Linked DNA regions of Exiguobacterium sibiricum 7-3. The main gene of each other region encodes a partner of the protein of the gene in region 2 in a complex. Links are inferred from orthologs where the notes say so. Each region holds a gene or a part of one and is shown on either strand. Other genes may lie near its edges. The genes, in order: metK and groL.

Evidence for each region.
Region 1: the proteins of groL (region 2) and metK are in contact, whole or in part, in a cryo-EM structure (PDB 8P4O), measured with the Escherichia coli proteins. The link is inferred for Exiguobacterium sibiricum 7-3 from one-to-one orthologs.

What each region holds. Positions count from the first base shown.
Region 1 is NZ_KK211190.1:760,232-775,738, forward strand. What follows is about bases 12,597-15,423. They hold metK (methionine adenosyltransferase), read left to right. Parts: upstream 12,597-13,319; coding sequence 13,320-14,528; downstream 14,529-15,423. Other genes in these bases: pckA (phosphoenolpyruvate carboxykinase (ATP)), read right to left, coding at 12,597-12,833; P402_RS0104885 (GNAT family N-acetyltransferase), read left to right, coding at 14,674-15,162; P402_RS0104890 (serine aminopeptidase domain-containing protein), read left to right, coding at 15,247-15,423. In the rest of the region: P402_RS0104815 (glycosyltransferase family 2 protein), read right to left, coding at 1-321; P402_RS0104820 (NifU N-terminal domain-containing protein), read right to left, coding at 380-619; P402_RS0104825 (DUF1871 family protein), read right to left, coding at 633-866; P402_RS0104830 (ribonucleoside-diphosphate reductase subunit alpha), read left to right, coding at 1,184-3,409; P402_RS0104835 (flavodoxin domain-containing protein), read left to right, coding at 3,428-3,916; P402_RS0104840 (ribonucleotide-diphosphate reductase subunit beta), read left to right, coding at 3,885-4,928; yugI (S1 domain-containing post-transcriptional regulator GSP13), read left to right, coding at 5,320-5,712; P402_RS0104850 (iron-containing alcohol dehydrogenase), read left to right, coding at 5,839-7,005; P402_RS0104855 (glucose-6-phosphate isomerase), read left to right, coding at 7,118-8,467; ytkD (RNA deprotection pyrophosphohydrolase), read left to right, coding at 8,599-9,072; P402_RS16245 (alpha/beta hydrolase family protein), read left to right, coding at 9,044-9,787; P402_RS0104870 (EAL and HDOD domain-containing protein), read left to right, coding at 9,955-11,208; more of pckA, read right to left, coding at 11,265-12,596; more of P402_RS0104890, read left to right, coding at 15,424-15,507. UniProt on the Escherichia coli protein: Catalyzes the formation of S-adenosylmethionine (AdoMet) from methionine and ATP.
Region 2 is NZ_KK211190.1:287,487-303,079, forward strand. The notes cover bases 330-3,242. They hold groL (chaperonin GroEL), read left to right. Parts: upstream 330-923; coding sequence 924-2,561; downstream 2,562-3,242. Other genes in these bases: P402_RS0102535 (CPBP family intramembrane glutamic endopeptidase), read right to left, coding at 330-399; groES (co-chaperone GroES), read left to right, coding at 620-904; P402_RS0102550 (ATP-binding protein), read left to right, coding at 2,826-3,242. Outside these bases: more of P402_RS0102535, read right to left, coding at 1-329; more of P402_RS0102550, read left to right, coding at 3,243-3,365; P402_RS0102555 (GNAT family N-acetyltransferase), read left to right, coding at 3,450-4,025; P402_RS0102560 (HEAT repeat domain-containing protein), read left to right, coding at 4,012-4,953; P402_RS0102565 (LTA synthase family protein), read right to left, coding at 5,022-6,821; P402_RS0102570 (hypothetical protein), read left to right, coding at 7,007-9,166; P402_RS0102575 (acyltransferase family protein), read left to right, coding at 9,372-11,405; P402_RS0102580 (DUF2332 domain-containing protein), read left to right, coding at 11,513-12,547; wrbA (NAD(P)H:quinone oxidoreductase type IV), read left to right, coding at 12,653-13,255; P402_RS0102590 (HAMP domain-containing sensor histidine kinase), read right to left, coding at 13,301-15,593.

The DNA.
Region 1 (15,507 bases), 490 kb from region 2 along the record:
TCCGGCTTCGAGATCGCCGACGGCTTCTTCGATATGTGAAGGTAACAACAGATCATCATCGTCGTGGAGAAGGATATATCTTCCGTTTGCTAACGAGACACCGTGGTTTCGTGCCCGGACATGGTGATTTTCCGGCAAATCAATTGCTGTGATCGTCAGTTTGTCCTGAAAATCGGCAACGACGGAAGTCAGCGGCTCTCCATTATTGTTCAAGATGATGACTTCAAAATCCTGATAGATTTGTTTTGTCAGTGCGGTCAGTGCTTCGCGCAACTCACGCAACCGGTTATATGTGGGGATGATGACTGAGACCATCGGCATTTAAGTCGTCTCCTTAGAACAAAGACACCCTTGAAATTCAGGTGTCCTTGTGAGATATTTACATTTTTTCTTCGATTGTCGGAAGTAAGTCATTCCATTCAGCGTCAGCTTCTTTTGTGACGGTGACGAAATCACCGTATGCAAAGAGATTATCGATGCCGTCAATCGTGATGAGTGATGCGAGCAAAGCGTCTTCCGGTGTATCCCCTTTTTTGACGCTGGTACTCTTGGCACCGAAACGGTCTCCGTCGAGGGTGATTTTTACTGAGTTCGGGTTAGGCGTGTAGTCAACTTGCATAATCAGTCTCCTTTCAAAGTTCACACGAATCTTCACATAAAAGTAAGTTCGTTGCGAGTAAAATCAATTCCTGCTGATCCGGTCGTTCATCAAAAGATTCTTCAAAAACGATCCCTATTGCTTCCGCAAGAGGGGTTATTTGATCATGAACCGTCAGTAAGCTTAGTATAGCAGACATTTCCGTCGGATAATTTCCTTCTCCTAGGTGAAATGGATCATATTTTTTTAAAAGTTCTTCTGAACTCATAATCAATAAAACTCCTTATCTCAATATATCTCAAAAGGCGGTAGTTCGCCTTTTCAAATTTGTTTGACCTGAATTTCAATGCAAGGGCTTATTTTTCCGGCATTTAGTGATAACCTATATCTTGTAGATAAATAGGTTTAAAAATGCCTGAAACGTCTATATATAGAGTGAAGATTGAATAACACTTTCTATATGTAGGGCGTCTTTTTTTAGTTTAGCGCATTTTTTACGGCAACGGAACCTATTTTAAAGTTAGAGAATGGGAGTGGTTCATAGTGGCATCTCCACTGAATACAGCACGCATCTATCAAGGTGCAATGACGATAGAAGATGTATATACGGTCATCCGTCAGATTACAGCATCATACTCGGAGCTCGACGTCGAGCGTTACACAGAACGCGCGATTCGAGCACTCGAAGGAAAGACGTTACAGGCGGATCAAGTCTATGAACTCTTAACAATGCATGCGCTGGATATGTTAAAAGCAGAAGAACCGAACTGGACATTTGTTGCGACAGCAACGTACTTGAACCGGTTATATCTTGAAGCGAGTGAAAACCGCGGCTATACAGCGGACGAACGGTACGGCTCGCTTTATCACTTGATTGAGAAATTAACGGAGATTGGTATTTTCACGCCCCACCTTTTAGAAACGTATTCGAAAGAAGAAGTCGAAGAACTTGCGGCATCGATCGATCCGTCACGTGATCATCTGTTCACGTATATCGGACTCCGGACATTATCCGACCGTTACTTAGCGCGCGACCACGTCAAAAAATTATACGAATTACCGCAGGAACGTTTCATGATCATCGCGATGACACTCATGCAGACAGAACCGAAAGACCGCCGGATCGAGCTCGTCAAAGAGTCGTACTGGGCACTTTCGAATCTCTACATGACCGTTGCGACACCCACTTTATCGAACGCCGGTAAATCATATGGACAACTGTCATCATGCTTCATCGATACAGTCGATGATTCTCTACGGGGCATCTATGACTCGAACACTGATGTTGCGACACTGTCAAAAGGCGGCGGCGGAATCGGTGTCTATATGGGGAAAATCCGTTCACGTGGATCAGACATCAAAGGATTTAAAGGGGTTTCAAGCGGTGTCATTCCGTGGATGAAACAGTTGAACAACACAGCGGTCAGCGTCGATCAGCTCGGTATGCGTCAAGGTTCGATCGCCGTTTATCTCGATATTTGGCATAAAGATATTCTCGAGTTCCTCGATGCTAAATTGAATAATGGGGACGAACGGTTGCGGACACATGATTTGTTCACAGGCGTCAGCTTACCGGACCATTTCATGCGGACGGTCGAAGCGCGCGGTGACTGGTACTTGTTTGACCCGCACGAAATCCGGACGGTGATGGGCTTCAGCCTGGAAGATTCGTTTGATGAAACGGAACAAGGCGGCAGCTTCACGGAGAAATACACAGCGTGTGTCAACGAACCGCGTCTGAGCCGGACGAAGGTCCCGGCGATTGATCTCGTCAAACGCTATATGCGTTCGCAGCTCGAAACAGGCACACCGTACATGTTTTTCCGTGATGCAGTAAACCGTGCCAACCCAAACAAACATGCGGGCATGATTTATTCGTCTAACCTTTGTTCGGAAATCATGCAGAACATGAGTCCGACGACCGTGACGGAAGAATACACGGAAGACGGAAAAATCATCATTACGAAAACACCGGGCGATTTCGTGGTCTGTAACTTATCTTCGATCGCGCTTGCGCGTGCTGTCCGTGAAAATGTGTTGGAACGCTTGATTCCAATTCAAATGCGGATGCTCGATAACGTCATTGATTTAAATACGATTGACGTGCCGCAAGCACAGATTACGAATCAAAAATACCGCGCCGTTGGTCTCGGAACATTCGGCTGGCATCACCTGCTTGCTCTCGAAGGCATCCGCTGGGAGTCGGTCGAGGCTGTTCAGTATGCCGATCGTCTTTACGAAAAAATTGCATACTTGACGATTGATGCGTCGATGCAACTGGCGAAAGAAAAAGGCGCGTACCGTCTCTTTGAAGGATCGGAATGGCAGACAGGGGAATACATCGCCCGCCGTCACTACAAAACAACGGCTGAACTGAACTGGGATCGTCTGCAAGCGGACATCACGGCACACGGTATGCGAAATGCCTATTTGATGGCAGTCGCACCGAACTCGTCGACGGCAATCATCGCCGGCAGTACGGCTTCGATCGATCCGATTTACAAGAAGGTTTATGCGGAAGAGAAGAAAAACTACAAGATTCCGGTCACAGTACCCGATTTGACACCGGAAACGAACTGGTTCTATAAATCAGCGTTTGAGATTGATCAGCTTTGGAGCATCCGTCAAAATGCCTCACGCCAACGGCATATTGATCAAGCAATCAGCTTTAATCTCTACGTCAAAAACAGTGTCAAAGCGAAAGAATTACTCGAGATGCACATGGAAGCATGGCAGCTTGGGATGAAGACGATTTACTACACACGTTCGACGACCGTCGAAATCGATGAATGTGAGTCGTGTTCATCATAAGAGAAGGAGGACGATATCATGAAGGCAGCAATCGTATATGCGTCAATGAGCGGAAATACAGAGGAGGTTGCGGAACTGATTGCCAAAGCATGTTCCGAAATGCAGGTCGAACCGACGATGATCTTTGCCGATGATGTGACGACGTATCAGCTAGTCCCTTATGATATCGTCTATTTTGGTTCGTACACCTGGGGAGACGGACAATTGCCGGATGAGATGCGGGATTGTCTTAAGCTGGTCTTAAAGGAAAGTCCGCACGCGATTCCGCAGGCAGCCGTCTTCGGAACAGGTGATAAAATGTTCGTCAAATATTGCCGTGCCGTCGATGAGATGGCCTACCATCTCGCGAAATTCGGGGTACCGCTCGCGGGTGAATTACTCAAAATCGAACAATCGCCGCGAAACCGACCGCACATGGTCAAAGAGTGGACACGTCGAACACTACTGCAATTACAGCAAGAGGGAGCCGAACAACATGGAACAACTACAAAAAATCAAACTGCTTGATGCCCGTCATCCGAATCGTGCGACAGCGATCATCGGTGGGGAGACAAGCTCGATCGTCAACTGGAACGACATTGCGTATCCGCAGTTTTATTCGATCTATAAACAGTTATTATCAAACTTCTGGATTCCCGACGAAATTTCGATGTCAAAAGACATGCAACAATGGAATCAACTGAGCGAACGGGAACAGGATTCGTTTAAGCGGATTATCGGTTTGTTGTCGATTCTCGACTCTGTCCAGACCCGCTATATCCTGGAATCAGCGATGTTTACATCAGACGCTTCAATCCATGCGATTTTGGCGATTGTGGCACAACAGGAAGTCGTGCATAACCAATCGTATAGCTATGTCTTGTCGAGTCTTGTGCCGTTGTCGGAACAAAACCGGATCTTCGACATCGCGAAAGATGACGACATGGTCATGAAGCGGAATGCCTTCATTCTTGATCTGTATGAAGATTTCCAAAACGACCGGACACCGGAAAACTTTGCGAAATCACTCGTCGCCTCAATCGTTCTCGAAGGAATCAACTTCTATTCCGGATTTGCGTTCTTCTATAACTTAGCCCGTCACCAAAAAATGGTCGGAACTTCGACGATGATCAGTTACATCCAGCGGGATGAACTTCAACACTCCTACTTCATCAGTCAGCTGTTACGTGCCGTCTTGACAGAGCATCCGGAAATCGATGCAGACGGTTCATTCACGAAGTTCGTCTACGCGACATTCGAACGTGCCGTTGATCTTGAAATCGAGTGGAGTGAATACGTGTTACGTGACTTGGACGGACTTGATGTCAGCGAGATGCGTGACTACGTCAAATACCTCGCTAATAAACGTCTCCGTGTCATCGGACTCGACGATTTGTATGAAGGACACGATGAAGACGTCATGCCGTGGATTCGCGCCTATTCCGACGACTCGATGAATGCGACGAAATCCGATTTCTTCGAACAGAAATCACGGTCGTATGCGAAGGTAACGGATGCGAACGGATTTGACGATTTGTAAGCCGTTCACGAATCTTTATTTTTTGATTGCTTCACCGTGAAATTTCCTTTACGCTAGGACAGGTGAGGTCATGCTCGACTCCTGCGGAAAAACAAGTTAATCATGACGCTTGAAGATGCATCGCATCTGAAGCGGCATAATGACTTGTCTGCGGAAAGCCGACAGACCGGACCTGTCCTTTTTATCTGTTTATTTTTTAGGTCAATCGAGAAGTGGACAAAAAAAGGGCCGGACTCGAAAAGTCCGGCAGAATCAGGGGGAATACTTGAAGTCTTGCTACTAATTTGTTCCCTTGTAAAATAAAAAATAAACAATTTGAAAAATATTTTTTACCATCCGTAAAAAGTATGTTATTATAAGTTGATGAATTTAGTTAGGGAGTGTATAAACTATGGCAAACTTTGAAAAAGACCAAGTCGTTACTGGTAAAGTAACTGGTATTCAAAACTTTGGTGCTTTCGTAGCACTTGACGAGCAAACACAAGGTCTCGTCCACATCTCAGAAATCTCACACGATTACGTAAAAGACATCAACGATTACGTAAAAGTTGGCGATGAAGTAACTGTTAAAGTTCTCGACATCGACGAAGCTAACAAAAAAATGAAGCTTTCGATCAAAGCAACACAGGAAGCTCCAAAACGCGAAGCACGCGCTAAAGGCCCACGCAAAAACACTGGCCGTCGCGATGCAGGTCCTGCTTTCAAACAAGAAGAAGCTCCTGGCTTCAACGTGTTAAAAGGCAAATTGGAAGAATGGATTGAAAAATCAAACTTCCAAAAATAAGATTTTGAAAGAGAATCGACATCGGTCGGTTCTCTTTTTTTTGCGTTATAAGCATTAAAATAGATGCAAAAGGGGAATGTGTGGATAATGTAAGGTGTTCATTACTTATCAAGGGGGCAACACACAATGGAAAACTTCGAATATCGTAATCCAACGAAACTTATTTTTGGTGACGGTCAAGTCAGCAAGATTAAAGACGAGTTAAAAGCACTAGGTGCAAAAAAAGTCATGCTCGTATTTGGCGGAGGCAGTATCAAACGTAATGGTGTCTATGATGACGTCACACGCGAACTCAATGCGGCAGGAATCGAATACGTCGAATGCGACGGCGTCGAACCAAACCCACGTATCGAAACAGCAGAGCGCGGCATTAAAATTGCACGTGAAGCAGGCGTTGACGCATTGCTCGCTCTTGGTGGCGGTTCTGTCATCGACTGTACGAAATTGATTGCTGCTGGTATCCCGTACGAAGGTTCAGCATGGGATCTCGTCATCGGGAAAGCGACACCAGAAACAGTGATCCCGTTCGGAACAGTCTTGACGCTTGCTGCGACAGGTTCAGAAATGAACTCAGGTTCTGTCATCACGAACTGGAAGACACAAGAAAAATACGGTTGGGGCAGCCCGTTGACGTTCCCGACATTCTCAGTCCTTGATCCAAAGTACACAGTCAGTGTACCGAAAGATCAAACGATTTACGGCATCGTCGACATGATGAGCCATTGCCTCGAGCAATACTTCCACACAGCGCATGCACCGGTTCAAGAACGGATGACGGAAGGTGTCATGAAAGCAGTTATTGAAGCTGCACCGAAACTTGTCAACGATCTCGAAAACGTTGAACTCCGCGGTACGATCCTGTTTGCCGGTACGATGGCACTCAACGGTGTTCTTCAAATGGGCGCACGCGGTGACTGGGCGTCACACAACATTGAGCACGCGGTCTCAGCCGTTCACGACATTCCGCATGCAGGCGGTCTGGCCATCCTCTTCCCGAACTGGATGCGTCACGTTCTTGATGAATCAAACGCACACCGTTTCGTCACGCTCGGTGAAAACGTCTTTGACGTCGATACGGCAGGTAAATCAGAAATGGAAGCAGCACACGCTACAATCGATGCAATCAGTGCGTTCTGGACATCACTTGGTGCACCGAACCGCCTTGCGGATTATGACATCAAAGAAGAAACGGTCGATTCAATCGTGAAGTCAGCGATGACACGTGGAGACTTTGGTAACTTCAAATCACTTGGCAACGAAGATGTTCGCCAAATCGTAACAGCTGCTTTGTAAGCGTCATAACATTTGCTAATCTTTTCACAAAAGACTTGAACGACCTTCCTTCTTGCGTTTTAATGAAAAGGAAGGTCGCATTTGTTTGCGAATGAATAAGGAGGACGAGTGAATGACAACGGTACGTTTTGATTATTCGAAGGCCCTACAATTCGTAGGACAACATGAAGTAGACTATATGGCGGATACGGTAAAAACATTACACGGAGCAATCCACAACGGTACAGGTGCCGGCAGTGATTTCTTAGGATGGGTCGATTTACCGACGAACTATGACAAAGCGGAATTTGAAAAAATTCAAGCGGCGGCTGAAAAAATCAAGTCGGATTCAGACGTCTTGTTAGTCGTCGGAATCGGCGGATCGTATCTCGGGGCACGTGCTGCAATCGAGATGCTCGGTCATTCGTTCCACAACCTATTGTCAAAAGACGAGCGGAAAGCTCCGCAAATCATTTATGCCGGACATAACATTTCTTCGACGTACTTACACGATTTGTTCCAAGTACTTGAAGGAAAAGATGTTTCGGTCAATATCATCTCGAAATCAGGAACAACGACAGAACCGGCAATCTCGTTCCGTCTCTTGAAAACATTCATGGAAGACAAGTACGGTAAAACAGGTGCGAAAGACCGGATTTATGCGACGACAGATAAAGCACGTGGTGCCCTGAAGACACTTGCTGACTCAGAAGGATACCAAACGTTTGTGATTCCGGATGACGTTGGGGGTCGTTTCTCTGTCTTGACACCGGTTGGTTTATTGCCGATTGCGGCAGCTGGTATTTCGATTGAAGACTTGATGGCAGGTGCGCGTGATGCACAAGTTCAGTTCTCAAATGAGAACTTGGCGGAAAATGAAGCGTACCAGTACGCGGTCGTCCGAAACGCATTATATGCTAAAGGAAAAACAATCGAGTTGCTCGTTAACTATGAACCCGCTTTACATTATGTGTCCGAGTGGTGGAAACAGTTGTACGGAGAGTCAGAAGGAAAAGACTTCAAAGGCATCTTCCCGGCAGCAGTCGACTTCTCGACGGATCTTCACTCAATGGGACAATACGTCCAAGAGGGACGCCGTGACTTGTTTGAAACGGTCATCAAAGTCGGACAAGCGCGTCATGCCTTGACGATTGAAAAAGATGCACAGGATCTAGACGGTTTAAACTTCCTTGAAGGCAAGTCGATTCAATTCGTCAATGACAAGGCAGCAGAAGGAACGTTGCTTGCTCACACAGATGGACAAGTTCCGAACTTGACAGTTGAATTGCCGGAGATGACACCGTATCATCTTGGATTCTTGTTCTACTTCTTTGAAAAAGCATGTGCGATGAGTGGATACCTGCTTGGTGTGAATCCATTCGATCAGCCAGGTGTTGAAGCGTACAAGAAAAACATGTTTGCCTTACTTGGTAAACCTGGATTTGAAGCAGAAAAAGCGGAGCTTGAAGCTCGCTTGAAATAAGAAGCCAGACATCTCTCGATTCAGAGGGATGTCTTTTTTTGTCATTTTGGCAAATTCCCACGCACTTTCACTTTTAGAATGCTTTCGAAACAGGTAAAGTGAAGAGAGAAGAAGAAATGAGGTGCACGCACGTGATTACGTTTTTAGATTATTATCAAAATCGGGTTGAACTGAGTTTTGAGGACCATCCGTTTTCAGTCCATCCGCTTCATGTCTGGGTCATAGCCGTGTACGAAGGGAAATGGTTACTGACGCATCATAAGCAACGGGGATACGAGTTTCCGGGAGGAAAGGTCGAGCCAGGGGAAACGGCAGAGGAAGCGGCATACCGGGAAGTCATGGAAGAGACAGGAGGGCGCATTGAACGCCTCCAGTACATCGGACAGTACCGGGTCGAGGGGCGGGGGGATACGATCATCAAGAATATCTACTTCGCCGAAATCAAATCCTTGGTCCCGCATCTTGCTGTCGATGAGACGGATGGTGCCTATTTACTAGACGATATCCCGAAACGTTTAGATACGAACCGCCAATACAGCTTCATGATGAAGGACCGTGTCCTTCCGGAGACTCTTCGTGTACTCGCCGAACGCCGACTGGTTTGAGCTCCCTCGCCAGGGACCATTCCGTACCTTTCGGGTCTTTTATGAAACGTCCGACGGAGAACAGGTCGGGGCGTACATCATCTTACCGGTTCGTGCGAACGGACAAGGTCTCTTATATTTACGTGGTGGGACACGTAATATCGGTATGGTTCGGCCGACCCGCTTAATGCAGTTCGCGCAAGCCGGTTATTTGGTCATGGCTCCTTTTTACCGCGGTAACTTAGGTGGAACCGGTAAAGAAGATTTTGGACATCAAGACATCCTGGACGCCATCAGTGCGTTTGATTGGCTTGATCAATATGTCGAGCGGACGTCGGTCTTTGGCTTTTCCCGCGGAGGTCAGATGGCGCTTTTACTGGCGCATCATCGTGAAGTTGCCCGGACGGTGTCGTGGGCCGGCGTAACGAATCTGATTTGGACGTATGAAGAACAACGGACGATGCAAAAAATGCTCAGACGGTTCACGGGTGGAGTACCGGAACAACGGCTAGAGGAATACCGCATCCGGTCGCCGCTTTATTTTCCACCTCAAGGAGACGTGTTGTTGATTCATGGATTGTATGATCAAAACGTTCGATTGCGTCATGCGACGAACTATGCAGCCCGCTATCCGGAAAAGACCCGCTTGTTGGTGTATCAGTATGCGCATCAATTTCCAATCCATCAAAAAATGCTCGTGACGAAACAAGTCATTGATTGGATGTTATCCAAGTGAAAAACATGTGTGAAAACATCTCAATGCCTCGCATTGAGATGTTTTTTCTCCAAATGATGGGAACATTGATATGTTTTAAAAAAGAGATTTTTTAAGGGAAAACGATATTTGATATACTAGAACATATAAAATAAGCCAGATTAACGGATTTAGAAGGGATATATGAGATGGAAATCTTACTTGCGCGACAACCGATTGTAGACCGGTTTGGTTCGATTGACGCTTTTGAACTCCTCTATCGTTCCGTTGAAGCACCTGAAGTCTTTGATGGTGACTTAGCGACGATGGATGTATTGACGAATACACTGATTCATCTGGGAGTAGATCGTGTAGCAGAAGGAAAACGATTATTCATTAATTTCACGGGTGATTTGTTACAGTCTGAACTGATTGATCATTTGGATCCGACCCAATTCGTGATTGAAGTATTAGAGACGGTACAGATTGATGCTGACATGCTCCTGACGCTTCAGAAGTGGAAAGAAGCGGGCTTCGTATTGGCACTGGATGATTTCGTGACGGATTTGTTGCGTCATCATGGCGCTGAACTGTTTGATTTGATTGATTTAATTAAAATTGATATCGAAGCCATCAATCCACGCGAACAAAGTGCAATCTTACATATCTTGAAGCGGAATTATCCGCATATGCGCTTTTTGGCAGAACGGGTCGAAACACATGAAGACCATACGAGAAGCCTTGAGATGGGATATGACTGGTTTCAGGGATACTTTTATGCCAAACCGATGTTGATGAAAGGAAAGGCGGTTCCTCCGCAAGTACCTGTGCTGTTGAAGATGTTGAAATGGTTGGATACAGACGATCATTATGACGACGTCGTCGATGAAATCGAAAGAAATCCCTACATCAGCGTGCAAGTACTGCAATTGATCAATTCTCCGGGAATCGGTCTTCGAAACACAGTCAGTTCTGTCCGTCAGGCGATTTCCTTATTAGGCTTTTCGCAACTGAAAAGCTGGATTTCGTTAATCGTCTTGCGTGAAATGAAACTCGCAAGTCCATACAAATGGTCAGATGAATTATTACGTTCGTCGTTGCATTGTGCGAAACTATGCGAGTTGTTTGCTAGGGAAACGAAGACACTGAAAGCAGAAAGCGCCTATATGATTGGATTGCTGTCGCATATCGATGCGTTACTTTCCGTAGATATTGATGAAATCATTGATCAGCTTCCGATTGAACCGGCATTGAAAAACGTTTTGCAAGGCGAGGATCATCCGTTTCGAGATTGCCTGTTGCTCGCAATCAGCGCAGACCGAGGAGAATTTGAACGATTCGAGATGCTGAGTAACCGATTCGGGATTGCGAAGCGCCGCGCCTACGAGTTACTGAAGGAAAGCCAAGTTTGGCTCTCTCAAAAGGAACTTCATTTACAGGACAAGACAGATTCAATCGTCTAACACAAAAGGTTGAGCATCCGTTAAGGAGCTCAACCTTTTTAGTGTTATTGATATTTTTAAACGCGAGGACCAGCTGCTTTGATGGCATCGGTCGCACTTTCGAAACGTGCGAAGTTCTGCGTGAACTTTTGAGCGAGTGCAGTCGCTTGTTGTTCGTAAACGGATGGATCCGCCCAGACCTTGACCGGATTGAGTAAATCGGTCGGAACACCAGGGACTTCAATCGGCATATGCAGACCGAAAATCGGATGTTCTTCTGTCGGGATATCTGTGAGCAGACCGTTGACGGCCGCATTGACCATCGTCCGTGTATACGCGAGTTTCATCCGGCTGCCGGTACCGTAAGCTCCACCGGTCCAACCTGTATTGACGAGATAGACTGTGACGCCGTGGCGATCAATCAGTTCTCCGAGCATCGTCGCATATTTTTCTGGAATCAACGGTAGGAACGGTGAACCGAAACACGTCGAGAACGTTGCTTCCGGTTCTGTGACGCCGCGCTCCGTTCCGGCAAGTTTTGATGTATAACCTGATAAGAAGTGATACATCGCTTGTTCTTTTGTCAGTTTACTGATCGGAGGCAACACACCGTAAGCATCCGCTGTCAGGAAAACAATTGTTTTCGGATGACCGGCACGAGACGGGATAGCGATGTTGTCGATGGCAGTAATCGGATAAGCCGCGCGTGTGTTTTCCGTTTTTGACGTATCATCATAATCCGGAATCCGGGTGTCGTCGAGGACAACATTTTCAAGAACGGTACCAAAACGGATCGCATCAAAGATTTGTGGTTCTTTTTCACGTGACAGGTTGACGGTCTTCGCATAACATCCGCCTTCGATATTGAAGACGCCGTCATGTGACCAGCCGTGTTCATCGTCGCCGATCAATTGACGGCTGTCATCTGCAGACAGGGTGGTCTTACCAGTCCCGGATAGCCCGAAGAACAACGCGACATCACCTTCATGTCCAACGTTAGCTGAACAGTGCATCGACAACACTTCTTGTTGTGGCAAGAGATAGTTCATGACAGAGAAAATTGATTTTTTGATTTCTCCGGCGTACTCGGTTCCACCAATCAAGACGATACGGTGTTCAAATGACATCGCGATGAATGTCTCAGAGTTTGTCCCGTCAACCGCAGGATCCGCCTTAAAGTGTGGTGCGTAAACGACCGTAAATGGTTCAAAGGCCGCAACCGTAGGATATTCGCGTAAGAATAGCTGTTTCGCAAACAGATTATGCCAAGCATATTCGGTTACGACGCGCACTGGAAGGGTGAAATGCGTATCGGCACCAGCAGCAGCTTCTGTGTAGTAGAGTTGATCTGCTTCGTTCATATAACGAAGAACTTTTTGTAACAGTTGCTCGAATTTGTCCGATTCCATCGGTTGATTGACATGACCCCAATCGATATGCATCTCACACGATTGATCACGGACGATGAACTTGTCTTTCGGTGAACGACCTGTAAATTTCCCCGTTTCTACAGACAAAGCACCATTTTCTGCAAGAACTCCTTCTTTGTTACGAATCGCATGTTCGACTAGTTCAGCAACGGACAGTTGTTTGAACACATGCTCCTTCTTGAGTAGTTCTTCGATATTCAGGACCGTCATCGGCATCCTGACCCCACCTTTCCCCTACGTTGGTTTTGGCTCTACTATTAGTATGACACATTTATTATATATGACATACTAATGATAGGGCAATCATTTTCATGCGCTGATTTCTATTTATCTGGAAACGCTTTCAGCATTAACAGTTTAACATCTCTTCTGATTTTTTTCGACTAGAAATTAAAACGTTGCTTGACAGAGTGGACACAAGTTTATATCATGTAATTCGTAACGGATACTCTTATTCTGAGCAGGTGGAGGGAACAAGGCCCGAAGAAACCCGGCAACCGTCTTATATTAATTTCATCATTAATGTAGGAAAAGGTGCTCTCCTGAAGCGAAGTAAACACTTCGAACGATAAGAGGGTAAAGGAAGAACGCACAACCTTTCCCTGACCATTTTTGGACATGGAAAGGTTTTTTTCATTTTACCGTCCCACTCAACTAGGGGAAATGAGTACACCGTCAAATTCTTTTTTGGGAGGGTCAAACATGACAAACCTTAATCGCCGACTATTTACGTCGGAATCAGTAACTGAAGGTCACCCGGATAAAATCTGTGACCAGATTTCGGATTCAATTTTGGATGCAATTCTTGCAGCCGATCCAAACGCACGTGTTGCGGCAGAAACTTCTGTCACGACAGGACTCGTATTAGTAGCAGGAGAAATCACGACATCAACTTACGTGGATATCCCGAAAGTCGTTCGTGAAACCATTCGTGAAATCGGCTACACACGCGCTAAATACGGTTTCGATGCAGACACTTGTGCTGTATTGACATCAATCGACGAGCAGTCAGCAGACATCGCTCTCGGTGTCGACCAGGCGCTTGAAGCACGCGAAGGAAACATGTCAGATGAAGAAATCGATGCGATTGGAGCAGGAGACCAAGGTCTGATGTTCGGTTACGCAACGAAAGAAACACCTGAACTCATGCCACTTCCGATTTCACTTTCACACAAACTTGCTCGTCGTCTTGCAGAAGTCCGCAAGACAGGACAACTCGATTACCTCCGTCCGGATGGTAAAACGCAAGTCACGGTTGAATACAACGAGAACAATGAACCTGTTCGCGTCGATACAATCGTCATCTCAACGCAACATGCAGAAGAAGTGACGCTTGAGCAAATCCAAGCGGATCTGAAAGAACATGTCATCGCTCCGGTCATTCCGACGGAGTACATCGATGCAGACACGAAATTCTTCATCAACCCAACTGGCCGTTTCGTCATCGGTGGACCACAAGGCGATGCAGGATTAACAGGTCGTAAAATCATCGTTGATACGTATGGCGGTTACGCACGCCACGGCGGTGGAGCTTTCTCTGGTAAAGATCCAACGAAAGTCGACCGTTCAGCTGCTTATGCAGCACGTTATGTCGCGAAAAACTTGGTTGCCTCTGGTCTTGCAGACAAAGCAGAAGTTCAACTTGCTTACGCAATCGGAGTAGCACATCCGGTCTCAATCGCAGTCGATACGTTCGGAACAGGAAAACTTCCTGAAGCGCAACTCGTCGAATTGATCGCAGAAAACTTTGATCTCCGTCCTGCAGGGATCATCAAGATGCTTGATCTCCGCCGTCCGATTTATCGTCAGACAGCAGCTTATGGCCACTTCGGTCGTACAGACATCGAATTGCCATGGGAGCAGACAGATAAAGCTGCTACTCTTGAAGAGCAGGCAAAACGTTTCGTATAATCCATTGTTCAGAAACATCCTGTTAAAGGGTGTTTCTGAACTTTTTTTGTTTCTCCCGAACTTTGCAGGGATACGACTGAAATTTCTAGAAAAGGGTAAAAGAACATGAGTCTGTAATCTGTAAAAGGAAAAGGGGGATTTCGGTATGGAGATACGCGAAGCAGTTCCGGCTGATGCAGCACGCATTCATGATATTGCGCTCACGTCTTGGATGGACACATATGAGGAAATCTATTCGGAGCGTTCGAAAGCCCATTTCGTTCAGGAAGCGTATCCGCAGGAAGAAGTGGTTCGGGCAATTCGAACAGCGGAAGAAGCACGTGGGGAATACTTCAACGTCGGACTGATTGACGGGGAAATTGTCGGTTTCATTCACGCCATCGATGTGGATGGAACGTGGGAAATCGTCCGTTTGTATGTCTTGCCGAAATACCAACAAAACGGAATCGGACGCCGGCTGATCCGCGAACTGGAATTGCAAGGGGCATCTCCAATTGAAGTCTATGTCGAATCCCGGAACTATAAAGCCCGTCACTTTTTGACTGCATACGGATTCAAGGAAATCAGCGAGACGACAGAAGAAGTCTTCGGTCAGGTGGAACCTGTGACGCGATTGCAACGTATATACGAATAAGGGAAAAGAAATCCGACTTGAGGCGGTTTTGCTGAAGTCGGATTTGTTTCATACTAGATGGATATCTGATGAAGAGGTGAGCGTGTGGTAGAACAACCAACCGGAGTGATCGTCCTTGTGTACCCACTCCAATTACGTGCCAGACCAAGTGAAGCACTGATTCGCGTTTTAGAGCGCGAATATGAAATCCTTCTGGTCGATGCACCCCGCCGTGTGTCGTTTGAAGAACACCAACAGTTGTTAAAAGAAGCATTACGCGAAGCCGGGAAGCGGAAGCTCCCGATTCATATCATTGCCTGCAGCATGGGAGCACTTGTCGTCAATCGACTGCTGCAAGAATATGAA
Region 2 (15,593 bases):
CTGGATGGCCTTCATGATTTCATCCGTATTTTGTGATTTCGCAATATTCTCGATACCACCAGACAGCCAAGCATCCACCAGATTGACACTGATCAGGGAGACATACAACAAGACAATCCCAATCCCGATCCACTTTAACGTATCCATCGTGTCGGTCTGATTGCCTTCTGCTTTCCACTTTTGCCAATCAGGACGCAGACAATAGAAGGAAACAATCACGGCGACGGTAAAACCAATCGCGAGCCACCAACCGAGGACGCTCGGAATCTGACTTTTTGAGAGGAAACTCGGAAAGGTTGCCGGAACAAGTTGCACGATTAAATAAATCACGATCGGAATGACGTGACGCATTTGCCACTTCTCTGCCATGTTGAACGGCAGATTGACGGAATTTTTCATCGGTTAGGACACAACTCCTTTGTAATGAAGGTACTGTCCCGATTGTAACAAACAAACCGACCGGGCGCACGAATGGTGATGGTTCAAAGATGGCGATTTCGGGAAAACGGATAAGGGTTCGGGCTTGAATTCCAACTGAAAACCGTTTAAGATAAAAATATGTTAGCACTCCAATTAAGTGAGTGCTAAAAAACAGTCATGTTCAAGGAGGATGTTTCGCATGTTAAAACCACTTGGTGATCGCATCGTGATCGAAGTCGTTAAAAAAGAAGAAACAACACTCGGAGGAATTGTTCTTCCTGGGTCAGCGAAAGAAAAGCCGCAAGAGGGTAAAGTCGTCGCTGTCGGTACAGGCCGTGTGACGGAGCAGGGTGTCCGTGTACCACTTGAAGTGAATGTCGGGGACCACGTCATCTATGCGCAATACGCAGGGTCAGAAGTGAAAGTCGATGGCAACGAATACTTAATCTTACGCGAAAGCGATATTTTAGCAGTAGCAAACTAATCAAAGGGGGATTTCAGTCATGGCAAAAGATATCTTATTCAGTGAAGAAGCACGCCGGGCGATGCTTCGTGGAGTAGACGCATTAGCAGACGCAGTCAAGGTGACGATCGGACCAAAAGGACGTAACGTCGTCCTCGAACGTAAATTCGGTTCACCACTCATCACGAATGATGGTGTGACGATCGCAAAAGAAATCGAACTCGAAGACCACTTCGAAAACATGGGCGCGAAGCTTGTGGCAGAAGTCGCATCAAAAACGAATGAAATCGCAGGGGATGGTACGACAACAGCGACAGTCCTCGCACAAGCGATGATCCGCGAAGGACTCAAAAACGTCACTGCAGGCGCTAACCCGATGGTCATTCGTAAAGGGATCGAAAAAGCAGTCCGTCGTGCCGTCGAAGAACTGCACGCGATTGCGAAACCAATCGAAGGCAAAGAAGCGATCGCACAAGTTGCGGCGATTTCAGCTGCTGACGAAGAAGTTGGTCAATTGATTGCGGAAGCGATGGAACGTGTTGGTCAGGACGGCGTTATCACAATCGAAGAATCACGCGGCTTCACGACGGAACTTGATGTCGTCGAAGGGATGCAGTTCGATCGTGGCTATGCATCACCGTACATGATCACGGATTCCGATAAGATGGAAGCGGTCCTTGAGAACCCGTACATCTTGATCACGGACAAAAAGATTTCGAACATCCAGGAAATCCTGCCGGTCCTTGAGCAAGTCGTCCAACAAAACAAACCACTCTTGATCATCGCGGAAGACGTCGAAGGCGAAGCACTCGCGACACTCGTCGTCAACAAACTCCGTGGAACGTTCAACGCGGTTGCCGTTAAAGCACCAGGTTTCGGAGACCGTCGTAAAGCGATGCTCGAAGACATCTCGATCGTCACAGGCGCAGAATTGATCACAGAAGAACTTGGTCTTGATCTCAAAGAAACACAAATTACGCAACTCGGCCGCGCGTCGAAAGTCGTCGTCTCAAAAGACAACACGACAATCGTTGAAGGTAACGGACACAGTGACTCGATCACAGCGCGTGTCGGAGCAATCCGTTCACAAATCGAAGAAACGACAAGCGACTTCGATCGTGAAAAACTGCAAGAGCGTCTCGCGAAACTCGCAGGCGGCGTAGCTGTCGTCAAAGTCGGCGCAGCAACAGAAACGGAACTGAAAGAACGGAAGCTTCGGATCGAAGATGCACTCAACGCGACACGTGCAGCCGTTGAAGAAGGAATCGTTGCCGGTGGAGGAACAGCCTTCATTCACGTGACGAAAGCCGTTGAATCGATTCTTGCTGTCACAACTGGCGACGAAGCGACAGGTGTCAATATCGTTCTTCGTGCGCTTGAAGCACCACTCCGTCAAATCGCGGAAAACGCCGGTCAAGAAGGCTCAGTCATCGTCGAGCGTCTCAAGCATGAAGCGCAAGGTATGGGTTACAATGCCGCAACAGACGAGTACGTCGACATGATTGAAACAGGAATCGTCGATCCGGCGAAAGTAACGCGTTCAGCACTTCAAAACGCAGCCTCTGTTTCAGCGATGTTCTTGACGACAGAAGCCGTCATCGCCGATAAACCGGAGCCAGCCGGTGCACCTGCAATGCCTGATATGGGCGGCATGGGTGGAATGGGCGGCATGATGTAATTTAGCTACATGAATTCCTGATTAATGGGGTTCGTGTTTGGTAATTCACTTTTAACGTTCTAGAAGGTCCTTTGTAAGTTCTTTGAACTTATAAAGGGCCTTCTTTTTTTTAGTATGGAATTTCTTTTGATATGAATAAAATTATTTTTGGATTCTTTGAAAAATTAGTAGTCTATTTTCAAATAAATGTAATTTCAATTCAGGAAAACTATATAATTAGAAGTCTAGTATAGTAAGCGGTAAAACTGTAAGGAGGAATGAAGCATGGAGAACAGGATTCATATCATGGGTGCTTCGGGATCCGGAACATCCACACTGGGAAAAGCTTTAGCAGAGGTTCTACGATGTAATGCTTTAGATACAGATGATTATTTTTGGATATCTAAATTTACTGAACAACGACCTATACCTGACAGGATAGAAATGCTGAAAAATGATTTGTCCAAATCCGAAAAATGGGTTTTATCAGGAGCTGTTGTGAAGTGGGGAGAATGCTTAGAGTCGCATTTTGATCTCGTTGTTTTCTTATGGGTTCCGCCACAAACCAGACTTGCAAGATTACAGCAACGTGAAATAGCACGATATGGAGAAGAAGTATTGCCGGGTGGCGATAAGTATGAACAATCGCAAACTTTTCTTAAGTGGGCTGCTCTGTATGATCATGCAGGTATGGAAGTAAGAAGCAAAATTTTACATGAACAGTGGATGCAAAAATTATCTTGTCCGATCTTAAGAATTGAAGGCGACTATTCTATTGAAGAATGTGTTACAAGGGTTAAACAGTATTTGGATAAAAATATTTAAACTAATGTTAAAATTCAGAAGAAGTATTTAATATTTTTTTTATGAAGTGTTACCTTGGAAATTACATAGCAAAGGATGAGTTCAATGGATCCGTTTGAAAAAATTATAATTCAGCCGTTAAAAGATTATCTTGTAACTATCGTCAACACGACTAATGACTTCTTTCCGATCATCGGTAAGCTTATTCCGAATTTTTCGAACGGCATCTGGTCCTATGAAGAAGAGTTATATGATACTCCATCTGAAATCCGCTTTCCGGATGACAAATTGGATTGGTCTGCTTATATCGACAGCAGTGAAAAAATTGTCTTGTTAGCTTTTCATGAAGACACTTGCATCGGTCAAATCCGTCTCGTGAAAGACTGGAACCGTTTTGCCTATATTGAAAACATTGCTGTCAAAAAGGATTTCCGGAAAAGCGGTGTCGGTCACTTATTGCTTGAAGCAGCAGAAACCTGGGCGAAGGGACAGTCGTTGATTGGCCTATCGCTTGAAGCACAAAACGATAATCTGATTGCCTGCCGTTTTTACGTCAAAGAAGGATTTGTCCTTGGTGGTGTGGATACGCTGAAACAATCCGCTAATCCGAACATTGATTTGACACTATACTGGTACAAGATTTTTTCGGAAACTGAAGGAACTGCCGATGAACAAGGATGAATTGATCGCATTAGCGGAACAGATGTCGATTGATGAATATGTGTACGATGAAGAACGAGGTTATTCCACGAGTGAAGGTTCGCCGTCTGACTTGGCGTATGAAATAGCACGGCGCTTTCAGGATGTTCAAATGCTTCCTGTGTTAATGGACCTGCTTGAACAGACGAAGCGACTAGAAATGAAACAGTATTTCTACTTTATGCTTGGCACGATTGGTACGAATACAGGCGACGTCCTTGTTGTTAACCTACTGTTAGAACGGCTGGCACAAGAGACAAAGCCGACATTAATCGTCAAAGTCCTTGATGAACTGGCGAAACAGGAACAGGTGGACGATGCGGCAGCTATCATCAAGTATGTCGAGGATCCTCGTTCGGCTGTTCGAAATTCGGCAATTGAGGCATTACGTGTCTGTCGGGGAGATGCAGTAGAGGATGCTTTAATTCGATTTATTACGACCTCCACTGATTCATTTGAAATCACAAGTGCAAATTTTGTGTTGGCAACAATCGGAACGAAGCGGGTGATTCCGTATCTGTTACCGCTCCTAGATCATCCGAAAGGTGATGTCCGGCACTCGGCACTCAATGCGCTCAGTGAACTTGGAGACGATTCGTTCCTGCCGTTGTTTTTAAAAGGTTTGGAGGATCGGTCAATCGACGTCAAAACGTATGCCTTGCTCGGAATTGTGAAACACGGAGATGCATCCGCCATTCAGCCGGTCATCAAACGGCTGAAAATAATGTTGAAGCGGAAGCGGCAGATTCAAAGTGACGAAGGCCTGGCTGCACTGCGTTTTTTAAATCGCTATCGACAATCCGACAAGACGATTCCGGTGTTATTTGACTGGATCGTCGCGAAAAAATGGAATGTTATGTTTGACGACGAGCAAGACTGGCTGAATGAGCATCTCGAAGGCAACAGATGATCTGTACAATCTAGATTCATCAACAATAAAAAAAGACGAAACCGGATTAAAGTCCGGCTTCGTCTTTTTTACTTCAACCCGTTCTTTTCAATGATCGCGTCCGACAGACGCAAATCGTTCCGCACCTGTTTCGTCTGCGGTCGGCACATGTCGCGCGCGACCGCTTCTTTTGTCGAGACGTCATAACACGTGCCATTGCCCGCTTTCCCGGTCAGCTTCGCTTTGTAATAGTAGTTTTTATAACGGAATGAACCGTCGCGGAACGCTGTCAGGTTCGGTTCGTCATCAAGCAACGAGTGTCCCGTCATGTACGGGGCGTCGAGATTGAGTAAATCGACGATCGTCGGGGCGATATCGATTTGTCCGCCGTTTTCCTGGATCGTTTTACCCGTGTCCTGATTCGGTTTCTTGATGAACAGCGGTACACGGCGGTCGAGTTCAAAAGCATCGACAGCATTGTCGATTTGCGCTTTTTGCTGCATCTCACTGTCTTTGTTCGTCAGACCGCTGTCATGATCGCCGTAAAAGATAACGAGTGTGTCGTCCCACATGTCTTTTTTCTTCAATTCCTTGACCATCTGTCCGACGGCCCCGTCGACATAACGGATCGTTTGATAATACCGTTTCAGCATCGGATCCTCGTAACCGGACAAGTCCAGTTGCTGTTCGTCTTTCGGAATTTCATATGGGGTATGACTCGTCAAAGCGACGAGGAACGAGAAGTATGGTTCCTTTAACGTTTCCATGTGTTCAATCGATTTTTGGAAAAACTGTTTATCATTTAATGCCATACCGATTTTCTTTTGTTTCGGATAATCGTCCTGGCTGAAAAAATGCTTGAATCCGATGTTTTGATAGACCTGATCGCGGTTCCAAAAGCCTTTTTCATACGCATGCATCGCGGCCGTATCATATCCGTTCGTACGCAACAGATTGGGCAGCGCGTCAAACTCGTTATCCGGGAACCGGGTATAGACGGAACCGGATTTTAACGGATAAAGCGACGTGTTCGTAATGAATTCGGCGTCCGAAGTCCGCCCTTCGTGTGTCTGATGATAAAACGATGGGAAATACAGCGATTCTTTTTTCAGCTGATTTAAGTTCGGTGTTAAGGTCTGACCGTTAATCTGTTGATCGATGACAGAAGCCTGGAACGATTCGAGCTGGACGAGAATGATATTCGGTTTTTTCGTGACGCCGTCTGCGGCTGAAGTCGAGTTGCCCTCGATTCGTTGACGCTCAGACGCGGTCAAGCTTTCTTCTGAGCCGATTGCTCCTTGGATTCCGCGGAACAGATCGAGTCCATGGTACCCCCAGAAACCGAGCTGATAATAGTCCCGCATGTCGGAGACCGACTGGCTGAGCCGTTGATCTTCTTTGACGACGCTGTAGGTGACTGGCGCAGCAAACAGGATTACACCCGTGAGGAAGACAAGACCTGCCGTCTTCTGGCGTTTGCTTTTCGTGACCGCAAACGTCTTGTTGCGTGTAAAGAAGAGAATCGCTAAGAAAATCAGGCTGTCCGCAAACAACAGGAAGTCGGACGGCAGGATCAGGGCGGCGAAACCGCTGCTGACATCACCCATCTGCAACATCTGCGACATCAACGAGACTGACAGGAAATCTTCGAAGTAACGGTAGTACCACAGATCGGAAATCAAGAGGAAGCTGTGGGCAATTAAAAGACCCAACCAAATCCAGCGGCGTTTGTTCCACTGGATCAACAGCGTCCAACTCGACAGCACGAACATCCCGCCGAGGTTCATGAAAAAGAGGTCAACCGGGAAAGCGGTGTTGGTATAAAAGCTGAACAGCACGAATTTTAACGTGCCTAACAATAAGTAGAGGGCGTAACCAAATACAATCATAATATTCTCCTAACGTTCGTCATTATTGTGAAGTAGTCTATACCCTCAACTAAATGGGAACGAACGTTTGAATCGGTTGGGATATGTTTGTCATTGACCTGATGTATCAAAAAACATCTGAATAGAAAAAATAAATGGAATAAAATAGAATTAATCACTGAATTTTGAAAGGATGTTCTACATACATGAACTGGAAACATTGGATGGGAGGTGCCGCGGTCGTCTGCGGAACCTGGTTAACGCTGACGACATTGACGGAAGCAGCACCGTACGACATTAAAAAGAATGATCAAGCAATCATCGGATTTTATGACTTAGAAACGAAGCAGACGACACCGTATCCAAGCGGCGTTTCACCATACGCGTTCCTGCGGGCGGACTCTGCGGACAAGACATGGTTCCTGTTCCAGGACGATTATTTTGACGAAAGCTTCCAGCCGTACTATTTGATGAATGCCAAAACCGGTACATCGGAAGAAGTAAAGCTTCCGGCTAACCTGGAGTATTTACGGGTTCTCGATCAAAATCATCTTATGGCGCGCGGGATCTCGGATGCGTTTCATATAGTAGAGCGGCAGGGAAACGAATTCGTCATCAGCGATACACTAAAGGATGGACGTAGTCCCTCCGTTCAGTGGATCAGTCCAAATCGTTTCTCCCTGATCCGTGACGGGGTTGCCGACTGGTACGATGTGAAGACAGACGGGACGTTTGAAAAAGTCCGGACCGTCGAAGTAAACAGCTTTTATTCGTTAACCGGTGACTGGATTCTTGATGTCAGCAAAACAGCTGTAATTCGGAATGTCGAAACGAAGCAGACGTACGCCTTACCGAATAAACGGACCGATCAGGTTGTCCGTGGCGCCTATGAGACGGCAGACAGTTTGTATATCCAATTGACGGAAGAGGACGAGACAAAAGACGATCACCAATCAACTTCCTTGTATGTTCTAAACAAGCAAACAGGACAAGTCAAAACACTCGTCGACTATTCCGACGGTCTGGCACAGGAAGTTCTGACGGATGGACGCGCCGTTTACCGGGTGAACGGTCAAACGACGCTGCTCGACTTTAAAGCGTATTTACGTCAACCGATTGCGATTGACGATCGGACGAAAGCGGATACGGCATTTCTTGAAAAGACGGCATTGACACCGGATGTCCAACTGACGCGAATCGACGGGACAACGGAGCCGCTTGCGCTTCGAGATATTACGTTTACGGGCGACGTGGACCAGGAGAACGGTGTCCGGATTCCGACGAGTCAAAAGCGGATTTACAATACGGCCTATACAGTCGCGTATACGGCGGAAACAGGTGTCGTCCTGAAAGACACGACGCGTTATCAACACAAACGCTATTTGACGGCGACGCTCGATTCACTGAAGGAAGTCAAAGAAGGGGTCTATACGTACCCGATTGATCTGGGACAGGCTGATGTACCGGTCAACGTGTTCCGTCAGGACGGAACACTTATCAACAGTGCGGTCTCGGACGAGAAGGGGATGCTGACCATCGGACTCGGCACGACCGGATTGCTCGGGCAGCCGGTCTCGTTTAAAATCGGTGACGAAAATACGTTCGATCAGAAAACGACGGTACAACGGACGGTCGCCGGATACGAAATTCCGCGTGTGACCCAGTCGACGAATACGAATTTCAAAACCTTTACGTACCGGTTGGAGAGTAAACAGGACGGCGGAACGTATACCGTCTATCATGGAAAGAAAAAAATCACAGCCGTTCCGGCAACGAAGAAGACGGAACTGACGATTCCGTATACCAATCAACTGGCCGAGTACCGGATTGTCCGTTCCGGCAGTTACGTCTCGAAATCACTGGCGTTAAAAGACAGCGTGATGTTGTACAGTACGTTAAACAATCCGTTAAACGACGAACAGACGACAATTGACGGTGTACTCGATGCGGATGCGTCTTACGGAAAACTCTACATCGACGGCAAGTACACAGCGTACATCGACCGGAAGAAAACACGGATTTTCGCCATCCCGACCAAACCGTTGAAAGCCGGCCAGGTCGTCAAGCTCGTGGCGCGCAAAGGAACGCAACTGCAGGTTTCCGAGCAACGGGTCGTCGCAGCCGGTAATCCGACGCTGAAATCGTACACGACGACACTAAGTCCGACGAGTACAGCCTGGAAAGTCAAAGCGACAAAAGGCAAGACGATTGTCGTGACGATCAATCAAAAGCGGTATACAAAAATCGCGACCGGCAAAACACAGACGATGACGTTCCCGAAACAAAAACGCGGCACACGTGTGACGGTTCATGCGGAATCAATCAAATTACGCAAGAGTAAAATCTTTACACTGACTGTGAAATAAGCCGGATATAATACGACTCTTCCACGCTGGAGGAGTCGTATTTGTTATGGGAAAAAACGAATAAATTGTAAAATTTAATTTCTAAATGTTGTGGATTTTATAAGTATTTTACTTTAGGATGGATTGGTGCGTGTTTAACGATGAAGGGAAAAATTTCAATTCAATTTTTTCTGCATGAGAAAAAAAGTATAGGAGCTAATACAAAATGAATCAACTGAATCAAAAAGAAGCACCGCCTCAAAAACTCATTAACACCAAAAGCCAGTTCCGCCCTGAAATCGAGGGGTTGCGTGTTGTCGCCGCCCTGCTCGTCGCGGTCTATCATATTTGGTTCAACCGTGTCTCGGGTGGTGTCGATGTTTTCTTCGTCATCTCCGGATTCCTGATCACGACGTCGATTATCTCGACGATCAACCGGACGGGTGAATTTCGTTTCCTGCCTTATGTGACAAAATTAATTAAACGGCTGTTGCCGTCGGTCCTGTTCATTTTGGCCGTCGTCCTCGTTCTCAGTTCATTTTTACTGCCGCAATCGATTCTAGAGAAGACAATTCGTGAAGTCGTCGCCTCGATGTTTTTCTATCAAAACTGGCAACTCGCCATCTCGAGTACGGATTACCTGGATGCGAGTCAGATGAAATCGCCGGTCGAACATTTCTGGGCACTGTCGATTCAAGGTCAGTTCTATATGATTTGGTTTGTTCTGTTCTCATTCATCTTATGGATGGTCAAGAAGTATACGATTAAAAACGTCAAACCGATGATCAACACGATTTTAGGGGTGTTGTTCGTCACATCGTTAAGCTATTCGATTTATTTAACTGAAGTCAATCAGCCGTGGGCCTATTTCATCACGATGACGCGCGTTTGGGAATTTGCCTTAGGTAGCCTGCTTTGCATCAACCTGTCGTCGATCCATGTTCCGAAATGGATGGCGACCTTGATGGGCTGGCTCGGTCTGATTGGTCTTGTCCTGACCGGTATCCTCTTTAACGTTTCTCAAATGTTCCCGGGTTACATCGCCCTTTGGCCGATGACCTGTGCATTGTTCATCGTCTTGTCCGGAACACGCGACACGACGTTCGGCATCAAACGTTTCCTCGGATCAAAGCCGATGGTCAAACTCGGAGGCATCGCCTTCGGAATTTACCTTTGGCACTGGGTCCTGCTTGAATTTTACCGCTACAACGTCCAGCAGACACCGGGCTTCCTCATGGGAACGGCCATCATTCTATCAGCGATTTTATTGTCGTACCTGATGACGGAATTTATTGAAAAACCGATTCGCAGTGCAAAAGTCGACCGGGCGGCTTTCAAGAAGCTCGGCATCATGATGAGCATCAATGTCTTGTTGATCGGGTCACTCTTCGGACTGAAATATTTCGAAGAACAGGAATTAAAGAACGGTGTCAGCGCAAGCGATTATCCGGGCGCAATGGCCGTCAAGAATCCGGACAAAACGCCGGAGCACGATCCGTTCCCATCGTATGCGAATGTCTTTGATGATCTGCCGCTCGTCCATGTCGACGGCAGCAACCAAGGACTAAATAAAAGTGACGTCAAAGTCGGCGAATACGGTGAGACGAAAGACTACATCGCGACCATCGCTCTTGTCGGGAGCTCACACTCGGAGCAGTGGTTCGGAGCGATTCATGAAGCCGCAAAAGGCGAAAAGTACCGTATTTTAAACATTACCCGTTCCGGGACACGCTTCTCGACCGGCTATGATGATAATGTCTTAAAAGGCATCTGGAATCAAAACGTCCTCGACTATTTAAAGGATGCTGATGTCGATCTGATCATCTCGCACGTCACGGCGGCAGATGCGACGAAAGATAAGATTCATCAACAGATGGTCGATCAAATGCAGTACGTCAAGGATGAGTACGGCATCGATGGTCTGGCGCTGCGGGATAATCCGCGTTACAGCTTCAACGTCCTCGAATCGCTTGAGACGACGAACATCAAGGAAACGACGAAAAAGATGAACGCCGAAGTCAACCAACGCGATGAAGCGTACTGGAAAAACTTCGAAAAGACGAACAAGTCGCTCTATAAACTCGATTTAACGGATCACTTCCGGGTCGATGGCGAATTCCGTCCAGTCATCGGGAACGTCGTCATCTATCGTGACGTCAGTCATATGACGAACTCGTATGCTGAAAGCTTCGGACCGGTCTTCAAACAGAAACTGAATGAAGTCGTGACGGATATCCTGAAGAAAAAAGAAGAAAAGTAAGAACTGAAACACTTCCACTTATGGGTGGAGGTGTTTTTTGTAGAGAAAACAGGTCTTTGGAATAATTTGGGGAATATAACAGGGAACGTAAAAAGGGGGAACAACACATGACAGAAACTGAACTCGCACAACGTTTTCAGACGTTTGCCGAACGGGAGTGCCGCGACTCCAGTCCGTTATACGAATACTTATCACTCGAAATTGCCAAGGATCCAGGAATTCTTAGCCTATGCCGGCATGCCCGCGACGGTCAACCGGTGCCGAACCTCCTGTTCGGAGCAGTTCATTACCTGCTGCTCAAAGGCGTCGATCATCCGCTCGCCACGTATTATCCGAGCGTGACGAACCAGCCGAAGCCTTTTAATAATGCGTTTGCCGACTTCCAGTCATTTTGTCAGACGTACGAAGCGGATCTGATTCTGTTGCTTGCGCAACGGCTCGTTCAAACGAATGAAGTCCGGCGCTGTACGTATCTTTATCCGGTCTTCAGTCAGATTCATCAACAGACCGAGCAACCACTTGCGTTGCTCGAAATTGGAACAAGTGCCGGCTTGCAATTGTTGTTTGATAAATACAGCTACGTATACGGAAACGGGGAAGTCGTCGGAAATCCATCATCGCGCCTTCAGTTGACATCGGTCATCGAGGGGACGGAAACGCCTGCCATGGCACAAACACCGCCGCCGGTCACAAGTCGGATCGGACTTGATCTGAACATCGTCGACTTGAAAGATGCGGACGAACAACTCTGGCTGAAAGCGTTAATTTGGACGGAACACCACGAGCGGCTCGCGATGTTCGAGTCGGCTGCCCGGTACGTCGAAGAGTTCCCGCTGGAGCTGGTCGAAGGGGACGGAGTCCGCTTGTTGCCGCACTATGCAGCACAGACACCGGATGACAGCATCCTCTGTATCTTCCATACGCATGTCGCGAACCAGATGCCGCTCGCGGTCAAAAAAGAACTGTTGCAGGTCGTCGAAGAAATCGGTCGGACGCGCAATCTCTATCACGTTTATAACAATGTTCAGGATCGTTATCTGCACCTTGATTCGTACATCGACGGCGTCTTGACGGAACAGACGATTGCCGAAACGGACGGACACGGCCGCTGGTTCAAATGGCTCGTAACACAAGAAGTGTAAAATCCTCTTGAATTCAAGGGAAACGTGTTACTTTATCCAAAAAACGGGAAAAGATGATTTGTACATCCATCGTCCGTCACTGTTTTTGAAAAAAGGAGCGAAGTCATGTCTAATGTGAAACTGGCTGTCATCTATTACAGTTCGACCGGAACCAATTATCAACTCGCCACGTGGGCGAAAGAAGCAGGAGAAGCGGCCGGCGCTGAAGTCCGCCTTGCGAAAATCAAGGAGACGGCACCGGCAGAAGCAATTGCCTCGAATCCACTCTGGCAAAAACATACCGATGCGACACGCGACGTCGAGGAAGCGACACCGGATCTGCTCGACTGGGCGGACGCCATCATCTTCAGCGTCCCGACCCATTACGGACACGTCCCGGGACAATTCCAACAGTTCCTCGATACGACAGGCGGTCTTTGGGGACAAGGAAAACTCGTCAATAAAGTCGTCAGTGCCATGTCGTCTGCACAAAATCCGCACGGTGGACAGGAAGCAACCGTCCTTGCCGTCTATACATCGATGTTCCACTGGGGCGCGATTGTCGCAGCACCAGGCTATTCGGACCCGGTTCTGTTCGCAGCAGGCGGAAACCCGTACGGTACGACCGTTACTGTCGACCAGGACGGAAACATGGTCGAGTCAGTCGAACCTGCCGTTCGTCATCAGGCGAAACGGACCGTCGATATCGCAAGCCGCATCAAAGGATAATAAAAAACCGCACCATTCCGACAAGGAAGTGGTGCGGTTTTTTCGTCATAACGGTGGAGTCGGATTGAGCGGTAAGTCGACCGTGAACGTCGAACCTTGTCCTTCAATCGATTCGACATGAATCTCGCCGTCATGGGCACGGGCGATTTCGCGGCAAATCGATAAGCCAAGCCCGGTTCCGCCAATTTGACGGGTATCGGAATTGTCGACACGGTAGAATTTTTGGAACAATTCACTCATCGCTGAAGACGGAATCCCGATGCCGTGATCGGTCAAGGCGACCGTGACACGGTTGTTCTGTTCCGTCAATCGGATTTCAATCGGACCACCGCCCGGTGAATACTTGATGGCATTGTTGACCAAGTTTCCGAACAGTTGACGGATTTTCTTCGAATCCCCGTTAATGATTTGGACCGTCTCCTCGGAGAAGATCTGGATGTTATGTGCTGAAGAGGACAAGCTGTGCAACTGCTTTAAGTCCTTCATCATCGCCAGTAAATCAAATGGCTCGAACGTATACTCCTGTCGATTTGCTTCCATTCGCTGAAGATCGAGGAAGTCGTTGATCAACAGCGACAGCCGTTCGGTTTCCGAATGGACGGCAGCCAGATATTTCTTTTGACGGTTTGGTGGCAGGTCACGTTGAATCATCAGTTCCGTGAACCCGTAGATCGAGGACAACGGAGTCCGTAATTCGTGCGAAATCGTCGAGACAAGTTCGTTTTTGATCCGGTCGATTTCCACTTCGTTGGTTACGTCACGGAGGACGAGCAGAATCCCGCGGAATTTTCCGCCGTAGTGAATTTCTTCCGAATACGTTTTGATAAAACGTTTCTCCCGGTTGATTGAGAAGGTGATACCTTCGCCTGTTTTGCGCTCGATGAACGTTTGACGTAAATAGAGTTCAAACTCCGGCAGTTGATCAACCTGATATTTTAAATGAGTGATGGAATCATTGACTTCAATCAGCCATTCCGCTTTCGAATCCTTCACAGACGGGTGGTCGAACAAATCGAGTAACGGACGATTGATCAATTGAATCGGTCCATCGGGTTCGATGTAGACGATCGATTCCCGGATCGAGTTCAACAAGCGGGCCGTTTTTTCGCGTTCCCGTCCGATTTCGTCGAACGTCCGCATCCGGAGTAACGACAAGGCAAGTTGACGTGCAAAGGCAGCAAGTTCTTCTTGTTCCTGCGAATCAAACGGATGATGGAGACGCATCAGGTAGATATAGGCGATGATCTCATCGGTGCTGGCATCAAGAACGGGTGTGACGGCAATCGCGCGTTGGGCAAACTGAGCGGTATGCGGGATTTTATCCTTCCGTGCTCTGCGGATGACGGGTTCGATGGTCGCAATCAAATCGTCCTGTTCCTGTTCCGTCAGACCGTAGGAAATGATATTTGTCACCGTCGTCCCTTCCTTGAAGATCAAGGACCCGTTCGTCGAATCCGTAATCTCCACCATCTTTTCGATGACGGCAGGATAGGCGGTCACTGTGTCGCGGGAAGCAAGGGTCTCCGTCAACTGATTCCGGATTTTCAAGTGTGCTTCGTTCCGTAAGGTGAGTTGCAGCGCCTGCTCTAAATTATCATTGGACGACATCAACCGGTGTTTATTGTCGGTCAGGGCCGTCGCCATTTGATGGAACGATTTACTGAGCTCACCGATTTCGTCGGTCCGATTCATAGGAATCAACGGTGCGGTATGTTGTCCTTGCGCAAGCAGCTTACTTTCTTTACTGAGGAGTTGAATTTGACGTGTCGTCCGTTCAATAAACGGTCGGATGATCAAAAGAATGACGAGGAAAAGGACAAGTAAATTGACGAGCCAAATCCATTCCGCATATTTCGTTTGTTTGATGAGTTTATCCTTCGCCATCGATTCTTTCGCTTGAAGGCTCGTCCGGTAGCTCGTGAAGACACTTTCCATCGTGTTGACACTTTTCCGCATCGTTTCGCTGTTCGAAGCGTTCATCTTGAATTTTCGATTCGGATCCCGTTTGACTTGCGGCATCATCGATTTCAAACTCGGCATCTGTAAAAACGTTTCATCGACAGTGCCGTCTTGTTTTGCTTTCACGTATTTAATCAGGCTCGGCATGACGAATGTCGTGTAAGACGTATAGAGGGAGCGGACATCCGATGCATAAATTTGATCGGCTTTATAGGTTCCGTTTTGTTCGAACCACTCTGTTTTTTGCTCAAGTGATGCTTTTTTTTCATTGATGGTCTCAAGAACGGTGTCATCGCCGAATACAATGTATCCGCGCATCTCATATTGTAAGGATTGCCAATCATCCCACAACGACGTCGCCCGTTCTTGACGTTCACTG